Regions from separate parts of the Streptomyces sp. NPDC048018 genome, predicted to be linked through region 2. Evidence: riboswitches for the same ligand, from Rfam matches in the RefSeq annotation. Region 2 holds a riboswitch; the other holds the start of a gene.

Region 1 (6,257 bases), on a different contig from region 2:
ATGTCCGGGGCGCCACCGAGCTTGCCGTACGGGTCGGCCTTCGGGTCGGCACCCTTGATCGCCGGCGGCAGCATGTTGGAGGCGATGTCGCCACCGGCCTGCGGGCCACCACGCGCGGTCTGGAGGGACTTGGAGTCGGCCGCGTAGATGATCGCCTTGCGGCACTCGATGTTGGGGATCACCGTCTGCGGGAACACCGCGTACCGGATGAAGCCGGTCTGCGGGTTGTCCACGTTGCCCTTGTGCTGCTGGAGCACCTTCTGGCGGGCGGAGGCGCCGACACCGGTCGCGTTGATGTCGAGGTCGTACTCGCCCTCGACCAGGCGGTTGTCCATGTCGTCGGCGTTCGTGGTGAACGTGACGGAGATGGTGTCCGGCAGGGCCTTGCGGACGTTGTCCGTCTTCGGGTCCCACTTGTCGTTGCGGACCAGCTTCATCGACTTGTTCGGCGTGTACGACTGCCACTTGTACGGGCCGGAGGAGAAGACGTTCAGGCCGTACTTGGCCTTGGTGTCCTTGTCCTGGCGGACCGGGGAGGCGGCCGGCATGGCCAGCATCTGCAGGAAGTCACCGTTGGCGACCGGCAGCTTGAAGACGATGGTCTTGTCGTCCGGGGTCTCGATCGCCTTCAGGCCGAGCTTGTCCGCGGAGGTGTCCTTGTACGGGCCCGGGTACGTCTTCTTCGGGTCCAGGACCTGCTGCAGGTAGATCGGGCCGCCGGAGATGATGTCCTGGGCCCAGACGCGCTCGATGCCGTACTTGATGTCCTTGGAGGTGATCGGCTTGCCGTCCTCCCAGGTGACCCCGTCCTTCAGCGTGAACGTGTAGGTCAGGCCGTCGGCCGAGACCTTGCCGGCGTCGGTGGCGAGGTCGGGGACCAGCTCGGTGGAGGCGGCGCCCGGCTCGGCCTTGAAGGTGACCAGCTGACGCGTGAAGTAGCGCTGGAAGTCCCAGACGAAGCCGTAGTAGCCGCGCTGCGGGTCCCAGTTGTCGGCCTCCTGCGAGCCGATGAACTTCAGCTCGCCGCCCTTCTTGTCGGAGGGGCTGGCGACCTGGTTGACACCGGCGTTGAAGCCGGGCGCGCCGTCCTTGCCCTTGGCGCCGTCGTTGCCGCCGTTGCCGCCGCCACAGGCGGTGGTGACGACCATCGTGGCCGCGGCGAGCAGCGCGCCCGCGGCGATTCTGCGCCTCTGGGAGCTGTTCAGAGTCATGGTCGAGCAACCTCCGAAGTAGTGGCGGCCGTTGTCACGGTGGTCCGCCGTTGGGGGATGTGCCTCCTGTCGACAGCGGCAGGGGCTGGTCTTGCGGTGAACGGCGTACGGTCAGCGGGAGCTCTTGGGGTCGAGCGCGTCACGCACGCCGTCGCCGAAGAGGTTGAACGCGAGCACGGTGATGAAGATGGCGAGGCCGGGGATCACCATGAACAGGGGGTCCGACTCGTAGGTCGTGATGGCCGTCGAGAGCATCTGGCCCCAGGAGGCCGTGGGCGGCTTCACCCCGGCGCCGAGGAAGCTGAGCGCCGCTTCGGTGAGGATGTTGGTGGGGATCATCAGCGTCGCGTAGACGGTGATCGGGGCGATCAGGTTCGGCAGCAGCTCGCGGCGCAGGATGTAGAACCGGCCGGCGCCGAGGCTCTGCGCGGCCTCCACGTACTCGCGGTTGCGCAGGCTGAGGGTCTGGCCGCGGACGATGCGGCCGACGTAGGGCCAGCCGAAGAAGCCGATCACGAGGACCAGCGCGGCGATGCGGACGCCCGAGCCGTCGAGACCGAGCAGCTCGTTGGGCAGCACCGAGACCAGGGCGATGGTGAAGAGCAGCTGCGGGAAGGCGAGCATCACGTCCATGACCCGGCTGAGGGCCGCGTCGATCCAGCCGCCGAAGTACCCGGCGATGATGCCGAGGACGGTGCCCAGGGCCACCGCGAAGAGGGCGGCGAGGAAGGCGACGAGCAGCGAGATGCGGGCGCCGTAGACGATGCGGCTGAAGACGTCGCGGCCGTTGACCGGCTCGACCCCGAAGAGGAAGTCGGAGCTGGCGCCGCCCCAGGAGCCGATCGGGGTGCCGAAGAGCGGGTCGATCTGGTCCTCGTGGAACTCGTCCGGCGGGTGGCCGAGGAGACCGACGATGAGGGGGGCGAAGAGCGCGACCAGGATCAGGAAGACGACGACGAACGCGCCGGCGAGGGCGAGCTTGTCACGCTTGAGCCTGGCCCACGCGATCTGCCAGGGGGAACGGCCCTCGATCGCCTTTCCGGGCGCGTCGGGCACGGCGTCGACGGCGGCGGCGTGTTCGGCCGCACTCGTCTCGTGCAGTGGTGCCGTCATCGTGGTGAGGACCCCTCTCGGCCGCCGGGTCGGCCGGCCCTTGCCCGCCGCGGATAGCGGCTCGGTGGAACAACTGCTGGCACCGGCCCTGAGGGGCCGAACGCCTGGTGTTCCGGGGAGTCTTCAATGGGCTCGCGATCACCCGCCAGACCCCGCGGGGAATGTTTGCTCAAACGTGATGCGGTGCGCGGTCTTCCGTTATCCGGACGTCGGGAGAGCGTGAGCGGACCATCTCGGCCGCTATTCGACCAGAACGGACATCCGACCCAACTCCTGTCGTGCAGGAGTGAATTGGGGTGACGGGAGGGGGGACAGGGGTGACGGATCCGGGCGTATCAGTACGTGCGGGGCGCGGCCGGCGGATAGCCGTAGCCGGCAGCGGGCGGGGCCGCGGGCGCGGCGTGCGCGTCACGGTCGTAGAAGGGGCGGGCGTGCGCCTGCAGCCACATCGCGACCGGGTCGTACGTGTCGGACATCGCGACCGTGGAGACGGGCAGGCCGTCGGGGACGGCGGTGACGGTGCGGTGCATCATCGCCCGGACGGTCTCGACGGAGGTCGGCGAGGAGTCGTACAGGTCGAGGCCGATGGCCAGGTACGGGGAGCCGAGCGCGGGCTGCACCCAGGCGCGCCGCAGCGAGCGGACGGCCGGGGTGCGGTGGGCGTTCTGCGTGAGCAGGGCGTAGAACTGCGGGATCTCGACGGCGGGCTCGGAGAGCCGCAGGGGTCCGGCGGGCATCCGGCCCAGGCCGGTCGCGATGCGGCGCAGATCGGCCCAGGGGATGCCGACGCCGCCGCCGGGGGCGTGCGGATTGAGCCAGATGCCCCAGCGGTCGGGGTAGAGGGCGCGGGCGATGTCCAGGCCGGAGACGACCTCGTGGGCACGGTTCCAGCCGGAGGCGGAGAGCTCCTGGGCGGAGGTCACGCACGGGGCGTAGCCGTGGCCGTCGACCTCCATGTTCCCGTACTGGGCGTCGGGCGATCCGGGGCCGCCCTGCCACAGGAGCATCCAGACCTCGCCTCCGGTGAGGGCGTGCAGCAGCTCCTCGTAGGCGTCGTGGCGCCCGGGCGCCACCTGGCGCAGCGTGTGCTCGACCGTTCCGGCCGCAGCGGTGCCTGACGCGCTCACCGTGGGTCCCGCCCCTCTTTCGTCACGCGGACTGGATGGCTTGTGCCGGAAGGCCTGCAGGAGGGCCGTCGCGGCTTCTGAATCAGTTCAGCTTAAACAGGGGGACCGTCACACGGCGGCGCGCTGGAAGAAGGGGCGCACCTTCTCCAGCATCCAGTCGGCCACGGGGTCCTGCGCCACGTCGAGCAGGATGAGGTTGACCGGCCAGGCGACCTCGACCCGGCCGAGGGCCCGGCCGAGGGCGTCGAGCGGGACGTTGCGGTCGACGTCGGGGCCGGTGAGCTGGACGCCGACGAACAGGGCGGGTTCGGTGCCCTCGACGCTGGCCAGGGTGCGGCGGGCGGTGGCGATCACGCCGGCCGCCTCGAACTCGGCGGAGGCGGCGGCGAGGAAGTCGACCGGGTCGTCCTGCCAGTCGGGCTCGAAGAGGCGGACGCGGCCGCCGCCGGCGGGCCCGTCGAGAGCGGTGCGGCCGGACCGGCAGAGCTCGGCGACGGCGGGCGGGGGCAGCGGGACGCCGACGGTGCCGCCGGGGTTCACGGCGATGCCGAGCTGCGGGGGCAGGCCGCGGGCGAAGTCGCGGGCGGGGGCGACGGTGTAGGACATGTGCTCGCCGGCGATGGCGAGGAACTGCTGCTCGGAGCTGAAGACGGGCACATAGGGCGAGCCGTCGATCTCCAGGGTGGGCAGGTCGAGCTCGGCGCTGTCGGGCCCGCCGCCGTTGGGCAGCGGCACCCAGACGGGGCTGCGGCCGAGGACCTCGACGAGCCGGCCGCCGGCGGAGGGGTTGCCGAGCGAGGCGGCCAGTACTTCCTCGAGCTCGTTGCCCGGCCACGTCACGTTCACGGTTCTTCGTCCCCTTCCCGGCACTCGGTGCGGTCAGCACCTTAACGGCGGCTCGACGCCTCCGTGACCGAAAAGGACGCGTGAAGGGGTGGGAGTGGTTCAGGACACGTCACGGAAGCCGATCCTCCGCAGGGTGTCGGCGGCGTCGCGGTCGAGCAGGGTGACCGAGGCGCAGCCCGGCGGCAGGGCGCCGGCCTCGGCGGTGCGGACCAGGCGGCCGACGGCGCGGCGGTGCCTCGCGAAGGCGTAGCCGGAGACGCCGCGGCCGCGCTCCGCCTGGCCGGCCCGGGCGGTCTCGGGATCGACGTCGAGCAGGATGAGGTGCAGGGCGGCGCCACGCCGGCGCGCCTCGCGGGCGAGCCAGCCGCGCACCCAGGACTGGGTGCCGCAGTCGTGCACGACGACGCCGGCGCCGGAGCGCAGGGCGCGCCGGAGGCCCGCGTAGTGGGCGAGGCGGGCCAGCGGGCGGTAGACCGCGTAGGGCAGCAGCCGGGGCAGCCGGGCCTCCCAGCGCTCGCGGGTGTCCTGCGAGTCGATGGCGCGGCCTTCGGCGGCGCGGCCCATGAGGGTCGACTTGCCGGCTCCGGGCAGCCCGGAGACGACCACGACGTCGCCGGCCTCGAAGCTGAGCACGCGGGGGGTGCGTCCGCCGCGCTCGCGGAGGTCCCGCAGCAGCCGCGCGCGGCGCCGGCTGCGGGCCCGGGCCCGGGCTCCGGCGCGCTGGACCGGTATGCCCGCGCTCGTGGCGTAGGCGCCGGTGCGCTGGATCGTCATCGCTCACTCCCCCCGTCGGGTCCTGCGGAGAGACCCTTGCCCACGAAGTGTAAAGAAACGGTAATGAGACGCAAGCGATTTGCCGCGCGGACCCGCCGTGCAATGATGAGCGCGCCAGGCGCTCGCACGAGCGCCCACAACCGCATACCGGCCGCTCGAATCCGCGCGGGAGAGTTCCGGGGCACCCAGTGCGCCGGGCGCCGAAGGAGCAAGCACCTCCCTTGAATCTCTCAGGCCCCGTACCGCGTGGATGAGGCAGATCTGAAAAGCGGGTCGCCCTGTCGCGTCCCCACCCAAGGTGCAAGCCGAGGATGCCCTCGGTGAACCTCTCAGGTTCCATGACAGATGGGGAGGATCGTCCTCACCGTCATGCACGTCGTGCCCTGCACGCCCTGGGACCCGGGAGCCACCCCATGAGCACTGCCCCCCGCCTGACCGCCCTCGATGCGCTGCATCGTTCGCTGGGCGCGACCATGACCGACTTCGCGGGCTGGGACATGCCGCTGCGCTACGCCAGCGAGCGCGACGAGCACAACGCCGTACGCACCAGGGCCGGCCTCTTCGACCTCTCCCACATGGGCGAGATCACGGTCACGGGCCCGCAGGCCGTGGACCTCCTGGACTACGCCCTGGTCGGCAACATCTCCACCGTGGGCAACGGCCGCGCCCGCTACACGATGATCTGCCGGGAGGACGGCGGCATCCTCGACGACCTGATCGTGTACCGCCTCGGCGAGACCGAGTTCATGGTCGTCGCCAACGCCTCCAACGCGCAGGTCGTCCTCGACGCCCTCACCGAGCGCGCGGCCGGCTTCGACGCCGAGGTCCGCGACGACCGCGACGCGTACGCGCTGATCGCCGTGCAGGGCCCGGAGTCCCCCGGCATCCTGAAGGCCGTCACCGACGCCGACCTGGACGGCCTCAAGTACTACGCGGGCCTGCCCGGCACGGTCGCCGGTGTGCCCGCGCTGATCGCGCGCACCGGCTACACCGGCGAGGACGGCTTCGAGCTGTTCCTGAAGCCGGAGCACGCCGAGGGCGTGTGGCGGGCGCTGACCGAGGCGGGCCAGGACGTCGGCCTGATCCCCTGCGGCCTGTCCTGCCGCGACACGCTCCGCCTGGAGGCGGGCATGCCGCTGTACGGCCACGAGCTGACCACGGCGCTGACCCCCTTCGACGCGGGCCT
Region 2 (6,257 bases):
GGCTGCACACCGACACGGAGGCGGACGGCGCCACGACCGAGCCCGGACCGGACGACCTCCTGGTCCCGCTCGCCCCCGCGCCGCCGGGAATCGCCGCCGACCGGCCCTACCGGCTCGCCGACCTGCTGCCCGTGATCGGTCTGCGGCTCGCACCCCCGCCGCTGCTCGGCTCCCCGGCTCCCGCCTGATCCGGCACACAGGTGCGCCCCGGGGCCCTCGGCCGCGGGGCGCACTGTCGTCCGAGACGGGTCCCGTTCGGACTAGCCCAAGGGGACCACCCCGAACCCCCCGAAGAGATGGTGCAGTTGACCTGAACCGCCCCTGCGGGTGATGCGTCTTCCCGGGAGAGGACGAGCTGCCGCGAAATACCTGCGGAACGTCGTTCGTAGGGCAAGACTGGGACCGGAACCGAACCGACCGACGGGGGCGGCCATGCCGACGAAGAGCCGCAGGACATCCACCACGACGCAGCGAAAGAACCCACCCATGTGCCAGCACCAGCCTGCCTGTCCCACCGCCGACTCCGCCGACCGGGAGGCCGCCCGACTCGTGGCGCACCACCCGGAGCAGGGCTGGAGCCTGCTGTGCAACGGTGTCCTGCTCTTCGAGGACACCGGTGAGCTGCTGCCGGACGGGCAGATCATCGCCCCGCACCGCCCGCTGACGGCGGCCCGGGTCATCACGGCGGCCTGAGGGGCCGCCGCCGCGCGGTACGCGCAACGCCGAGGGCCGGCCCGGAGAGGTCTCCGAACCGGCCCTTGTGTCATGCCTGGACTCAGTTGTCGTACTCGTCCAGCGGCGGGCAGGAGCAGACCAGGTTGCGGTCGCCGAAGGCCCCGTCGATGCGGCGCACCGGCGGCCAGTACTTGTCCGCGGTCGAGACGCCGGCGGGGAAGACCGCCTCCTCGCGGGTGTACGCGTGGTTCCACTCGCCGCCCAGCGCCGCCGCGGTGTGCGGGGCGTTGCGCAGCGGGTTGTCGTCGGCCGGCCAGGCGCCGGAGCCGACCTTCTCGATCTCGGCGCGGATCGCGATCATCGTGTCGCAGAAGCGGTCGAGCTCGACCAGGTCCTCGGACTCGGTGGGCTCGATCATCAGCGTGCCGGCCACCGGGAACGACATCGTCGGCGCGTGGAAGCCGTAGTCGATCAGACGCTTGGCGATGTCGTCGACGCTGACCCCGGTCTCCTTGGAGAGCGGGCGCAGGTCGACGATGCACTCGTGGGCGACCAGGCCGGCCGGGCCGGTGTAGAGCACCGGGTAGTGCGGCTCCAGGCGCTTGGCGATGTAGTTCGCCGCGAGCACGGCCACCTGGGTGGCGCGCTTGAGGCCCTCGCCGCCCATCAGGCGCACGTACGACCACGAGATCGGCAGGATGCCCGCGGAGCCCCACGGAGCGGCCGAGATCGGGCCGACACCGGTCTCGGGACCGGCCGTCGGCTGCAGCGGGTGGTTCGGCAGGTAGGGGGCGAGGTGCTCGCGCACCGCGACCGGACCGACGCCGGGGCCGCCGCCGCCGTGCGGGATGCAGAAGGTCTTGTGCAGGTTCAGGTGCGAGACGTCGCCGCCGAAGTGACCCGGCTTGGCGAGGCCGACCAGCGCGTTCAGGTTGGCGCCGTCGACGTACACCTGGCCGCCGGCGTCGTGCACCGCCCCGCAGATGTCGGCGACGTGCTCCTCGAACACGCCGTGCGTGGACGGGTAGGTGATCATCAGCACGGCGAGCTCGTCGCGGTACTGCTCGATCTTGGCGCGCAGGTCCTCGACGTCGACCTCGCCGTCCTCCGCCGTCCGGACGACGACGACCCTCATGCCGGCCATCACCGCGGACGCGGCGTTGGTGCCGTGCGCGGAGGACGGGATGAGGCAGACGGTGCGCTGCAGGTCGCCGTTGGCGCGGTGGTAGGCGCGGACGGCGAGCAGACCGGCCAGCTCGCCCTGGGAGCCGGCGTTCGGCTGGATCGACACCTTGTCGTAGCCGGTGACCTCGGCGAGGCGCTCCTCCAGCTCGGTGATGAGCGTGAGGTAGCCCTGCGCCTGCTCGACCGGGGCGAACGGGTGGATCTGGCCGAACTCGGGCCAGGTCACCGGCTCCATCTCGGTGGTCGCGTTCAGCTTCATGGTGCAGGAGCCGAGCGGGATCATGCCGCGGTCGAGCGCGTAGTCGCGGTCGGCCAGCTTGCGCAGGTAGCGCAGCATCGAGGTCTCGGAGCGGTGCGCGTGGAAGACCGGGTGGGTCAGGTACGCGTCGTCGCGCAGCGCGTCGGCGGGCAGCGCGTCCTCGGTGACGGCGTCCAGGGCCTCGATGTCGGCGTCGACGCCGAAGGCGGACCAGACCGCGGCCAGCTGGGCGCGGGTGGTCGTCTCGTCGCAGGAGGCGGACACGTGGTCGGCGTCGACGCGGTAGAGGTTCACGCCGGCCTCGCGGGCGGCGGCGACGACGGCGTCGGCACGGCCCGGGACGCGGGCGGTGACGGTGTCGAAGAAGGCGCCCTGGGTGAGCTCGACGCCCCCGGCGCGCAGTCCGGCGGCGAGGATGGCGGCGTACCGGTGGGTGCGCCGCGCGATTCCCTTGAGCCCCTCGGGGCCGTGGTAGACGGCGTACATGCCGGCCATGACGGCGAGCAGCACCTGAGCGGTACAGATGTTGCTGGTGGCCTTCTCGCGGCGGATGTGCTGCTCGCGGGTCTGCAGGGCCAGGCGGTAGGCCTTGTTGCCGTCGGCGTCGACGGAGACGCCGACGAGGCGGCCCGGCAGGGAGCGGGCGTGCTTGTCCTGGACGGCCATGAAGCCGGCGTGGGGACCGCCGAAGCCCATGGGCACGCCGAAGCGCTGGGTGGTGCCGACGGCGATGTCGGCGCCGAGCGAACCGGGCGAGGCGAGGAGCGTCAGGGCGAGCAGGTCGGCGGCGACGGTGACGATGGCACCGAGCTCGTGGGCCTGGTCGATGACCGGCTTGATGTCACGGATGGCACCGGAGGCACCCGGGTACTGCAGCAGCACACCGAAGACGCCGCGCTCGGCGACCTCGGCGGGGATGCCGGCGCTCAGGTCGGCGACGACGACCTCGACCCCGGTCGGCTCGGCGCGGGTCTCGATGACGGCGATGGTCTGCGGCAGCGCGTCGGCGTCGATCAGGTAGACACCGTTCTTGACCTTGCCCACCCGGCGGGAGAGCGCCATGGCCTCGGCGGCGGCGGTGCCCTCGTCCAGGAGGGAGGCGCCGGAGGTGGGCAGACCGGTCAGGTCGGCGACCATGGTCTGGAAGTTGAGCAGCGCCTCGAGGCGGCCCTGGGAGATCTCGGGCTGGTACGGCGTGTAGGCCGTGTACCAGGCCGGGTTCTCCATGACGTTCCGCAGGATGACCGGCGGGGTGAAGGTCCCGTAGTAGCCGAGCCCGATCATGGGGGCGAGCACCTGGTTGCGGTCCGCGAGCGCGCGCAGTTCGGCGAGCACCTCGGCCTCGGTGCGGGCCGCCGGAAGCGCCAGGGCCTCGGTGTTCTTGATGACGTCCGGAACGGCGGCGGCCGTGAGCTCGTCGAGGGAGCCGTAACCGACCTGGGCGAGCATCTTGGCGCGCGCCTCGGCGTCGGGTCCGATGTGCCGCTGCTCGAAGGGAATACCCTGCTCGAGCTCGGAGAGCGGAGTGCGGTTGGCGGTCATGTACGGGGGCCTCCTGGTCGTCACGACCTGCGAGGGGCACCACGGCGCGGGTGCCCGGACGGCCTCCCCCTCTGTCATCCAAACCTGAGAGCTTCACCGGCCCCGCCTCGCGGTGGGCCGGCTTTCACCGTCGGTGAGAGCGGATCGCCGTCGACGCCCGCCCTGCTTTCCAGAGTGACCTCGTCCGCGCGGTACAGGGGCCTGAGAGATTCCGGGGAGGATTTGCTCCTTCGGCGCCTCCGCGAGTTTCCTCCGGAGGACTCTCCCGCGCGGGGTCGACAGCCACAGCCAGCCTACCAGCGCCGTTCCCTCTTCCATCGCTCAAGTGGCCGACATCCCAGATGTGCACTTTCGTTGTGCTTGTAGAGCAGTTGCGACCAGTTGGAGGGACCGTGCAGACCGACATCGATCCGCGCAGCCTGATCGGCCGCAAGGCGTTCGACCGGAACGGGCACAAGATCGGCACCGTTGACGAGGTGTACCTGGACGACGCCACGGGAGTCCCCGAATGGGCCGCCGTGCGCACCGGTCTGTTCAGCCGGGACGCGTTCGTCCCTCTGGAGCCGAGCGACTTCGTGAACGACACCCTCCGCATCCCGTACGACCGCGCCCTCATCAAGGACGCCCCCGACTTCGGCGTGGGCCGCCACCTCTCCCCCGAGCAGGAGCTGCAGCTCTACCGCCACTACAGCATGGCGCTTCCGCCGCCGCCCCAGGACTCCCCGAGGGACTTCGGCCGCCTGGCGGGCCAGGAGGACGCGTAGACAGGACGTGCGGCCCCCCGGGCCGGAGCGGCGCGCGGCCGGCGGCCGAGGGCGGTGGCCGGCACGGGCCGTGCGCGGTGCCGTCGGCTCGGCGGGGTGGAGTGCGGCGGTGGGCGCCCGGCGGGTGGCGTGGCTCGGCGGGGTGGAGTGCGGCGGTGGGCGCCCGGCGGGTGGCGTGGCTCCGCGGGCGGGAGGCGCCGGCCCGCGGCAGTGGGCCGCCCCGGGACGTCCGTCTACGCCGCCGCCCCCGTGGCCCCTCCGGGGACCAGCGGCAGCGGCTCCGACGGCTCCAGGTCCGGATCGTCGACCGGGAAGGTCCTGACGCGGCCCGGCGCGGACGTCGGCTCCTCGAAGCGCACGGTCACCCGCCCGACCCCGCTGCCCTGCACCCACCCGGCCCCGTACTCCGCGTGCCGCACGTCGTGCCCGGCGGCCCACCGCCGCCCGGTGCTCTCCGTGGCCGTCGGAGGGACGGGGGAGGCCGCGGCAGCGGCGGCCGTCTCCTCCGTGCCGGCCGGGCCGCCGGCCTCCTCCCCCGCGAGCTCCGCCTCCCGCGCCTCCGCCTGGGCGAACAGGTCCTCCTGGGTGTAGTCCGTCAGCCCGCTCACGCCGACCCCCAGGAGCCGCACCCCGCCCGTCGTGTCCACGAGCTCCAGGAGCCGTCCCGCGGCCTCCCGCACCACCACCGGGTCGTCCGTCGGCCCCCGCAGCGTCTCCGACCGGGTCAGCGTCGAGAAGTCGTAGCGCCGCACCTTCAGGACGATCGTCCGCCCGGAGTGCCCGGAGCCCCGCAGCCGCGCCACGCACCGCTCCGCGAGCCGCTCCACCTCCAGCCGGATCCGCAGCCGGTCGTGCAGGTCCACGTCGAAGGTGTCCTCGACGGACACCGACTTGGCGTCCCGCTCGGCCACCACGGGCCGGTCGTCGTGCCCGAGGGCCATCCGGTAGAGGGAGGACCCGTGCGCACGCCCCAGGATCCGCACGAGCTCGTCCTCGCCCGCTTCCACCACGTCGGTCACCGTCACGATCCCGGCCCGCCGCAGATGCTCGCCGGTCGCCGGGCCGATGCCGGGAATGATCCGCACCGAACGCGGCCCGAGCAGCTCCCGCTCCGTCCCGGGCTCGATGAGCACGAGCCCGTCCGGCTTGGCCTCCTCGGAGGCGATCTTCGCGAGCATCTTCGACCCGGCGAGGCCGACCGACCCGGTCAGCCCGGTCGTGGCGCGAATGTCCCGGCGCAGCCTCTCCCCCGCCGCCCGCGCGCTCGCGCCGTCGTCGGCCACTCCGCCGGCCTCCAGGTCGACGAAGGCCTCGTCCAGGCTGAGCGGCTCCACGAGCGGCGAGAGCCGCCCGAGCAGCTCCATCACCTGCACGCTGATCGCCCGGTAGAAGGCGAAGCGCGGCACCAGGTACGCCGCGTTCGGCGCGAGGCGGCGCGCCTGGGCCATCGGCATCGCCGAGTGCACCCCGAAACGCCGCGCCTCGTACGACGCCGTGGCGACCACTCCGCGCGGTCCGAGTCCGCCCACGACCACGGGCTTCCCCCGCAGGCTGGGCTTCGACGCCTGCTCGGCGGCGGCGAAGAAGGCATCCATGTCGAGATGCAGGATGGTGGGCGCGGCTCTCACACGTCCGATGCTGCCCTACGCCACTGACAATCGGCCCGCACTCGGGTACGAGCCGCCCACCGCGGCCGGGAACCGGGCCACGTGTCCCGGCCCCGGGGGGACTGCCCCGGGCGCTGGAGGCACCCGGGAGGCCGTTCCCCCGGGGCCGCCGCTCCGGGCCGGTCCGGCGGAACCCGCCTCAGACCGCCCGGTCGCGCCGCCGGC

What was found. Region 2 has a riboswitch for glycine ahead of gcvP (aminomethyl-transferring glycine dehydrogenase). Riboswitches for the same ligand answer to the same signal wherever they lie in the genome.
Region 1: it holds a riboswitch for glycine, as region 2 does, so the genes downstream of both, gcvT (glycine cleavage system aminomethyltransferase GcvT) here and gcvP (aminomethyl-transferring glycine dehydrogenase) in region 2, are expected to answer to the same signal.

Annotation. Positions count from the first base shown of each region.
Region 1 is NZ_JBIDBK010000006.1:322,929-329,185, reverse strand. Features, by position in the region: gene ACGF1Z_RS24675 (ABC transporter substrate-binding protein) at 1-1,211, opposite strand, end outside; gene ACGF1Z_RS24670 (ABC transporter permease) at 1,323-2,324, opposite strand; gene ACGF1Z_RS24665 (enhanced serine sensitivity protein SseB C-terminal domain-containing protein) at 2,660-3,451, opposite strand; gene ACGF1Z_RS24660 (enhanced serine sensitivity protein SseB) at 3,560-4,297, opposite strand; gene ACGF1Z_RS24655 (AAA family ATPase) at 4,397-5,071, opposite strand; glycine riboswitch at 5,228-5,326, shown strand; gene gcvT (glycine cleavage system aminomethyltransferase GcvT) at 5,485-6,257, shown strand, end outside.
Region 2 is NZ_JBIDBK010000003.1:1,015,528-1,021,784, forward strand. Features, by position in the region: gene ACGF1Z_RS15770 (hypothetical protein) at 1-188, shown strand, start outside; gene ACGF1Z_RS15775 (DUF5999 family protein) at 487-693, shown strand; gene gcvP (aminomethyl-transferring glycine dehydrogenase) at 776-3,661, opposite strand; glycine riboswitch at 3,841-3,939, opposite strand; gene ACGF1Z_RS15785 (PRC-barrel domain-containing protein) at 4,054-4,425, shown strand; gene ACGF1Z_RS15790 (DNA polymerase IV) at 4,659-6,053, opposite strand; gene ACGF1Z_RS15795 (MerR family transcriptional regulator) at 6,232-6,257, opposite strand, start outside.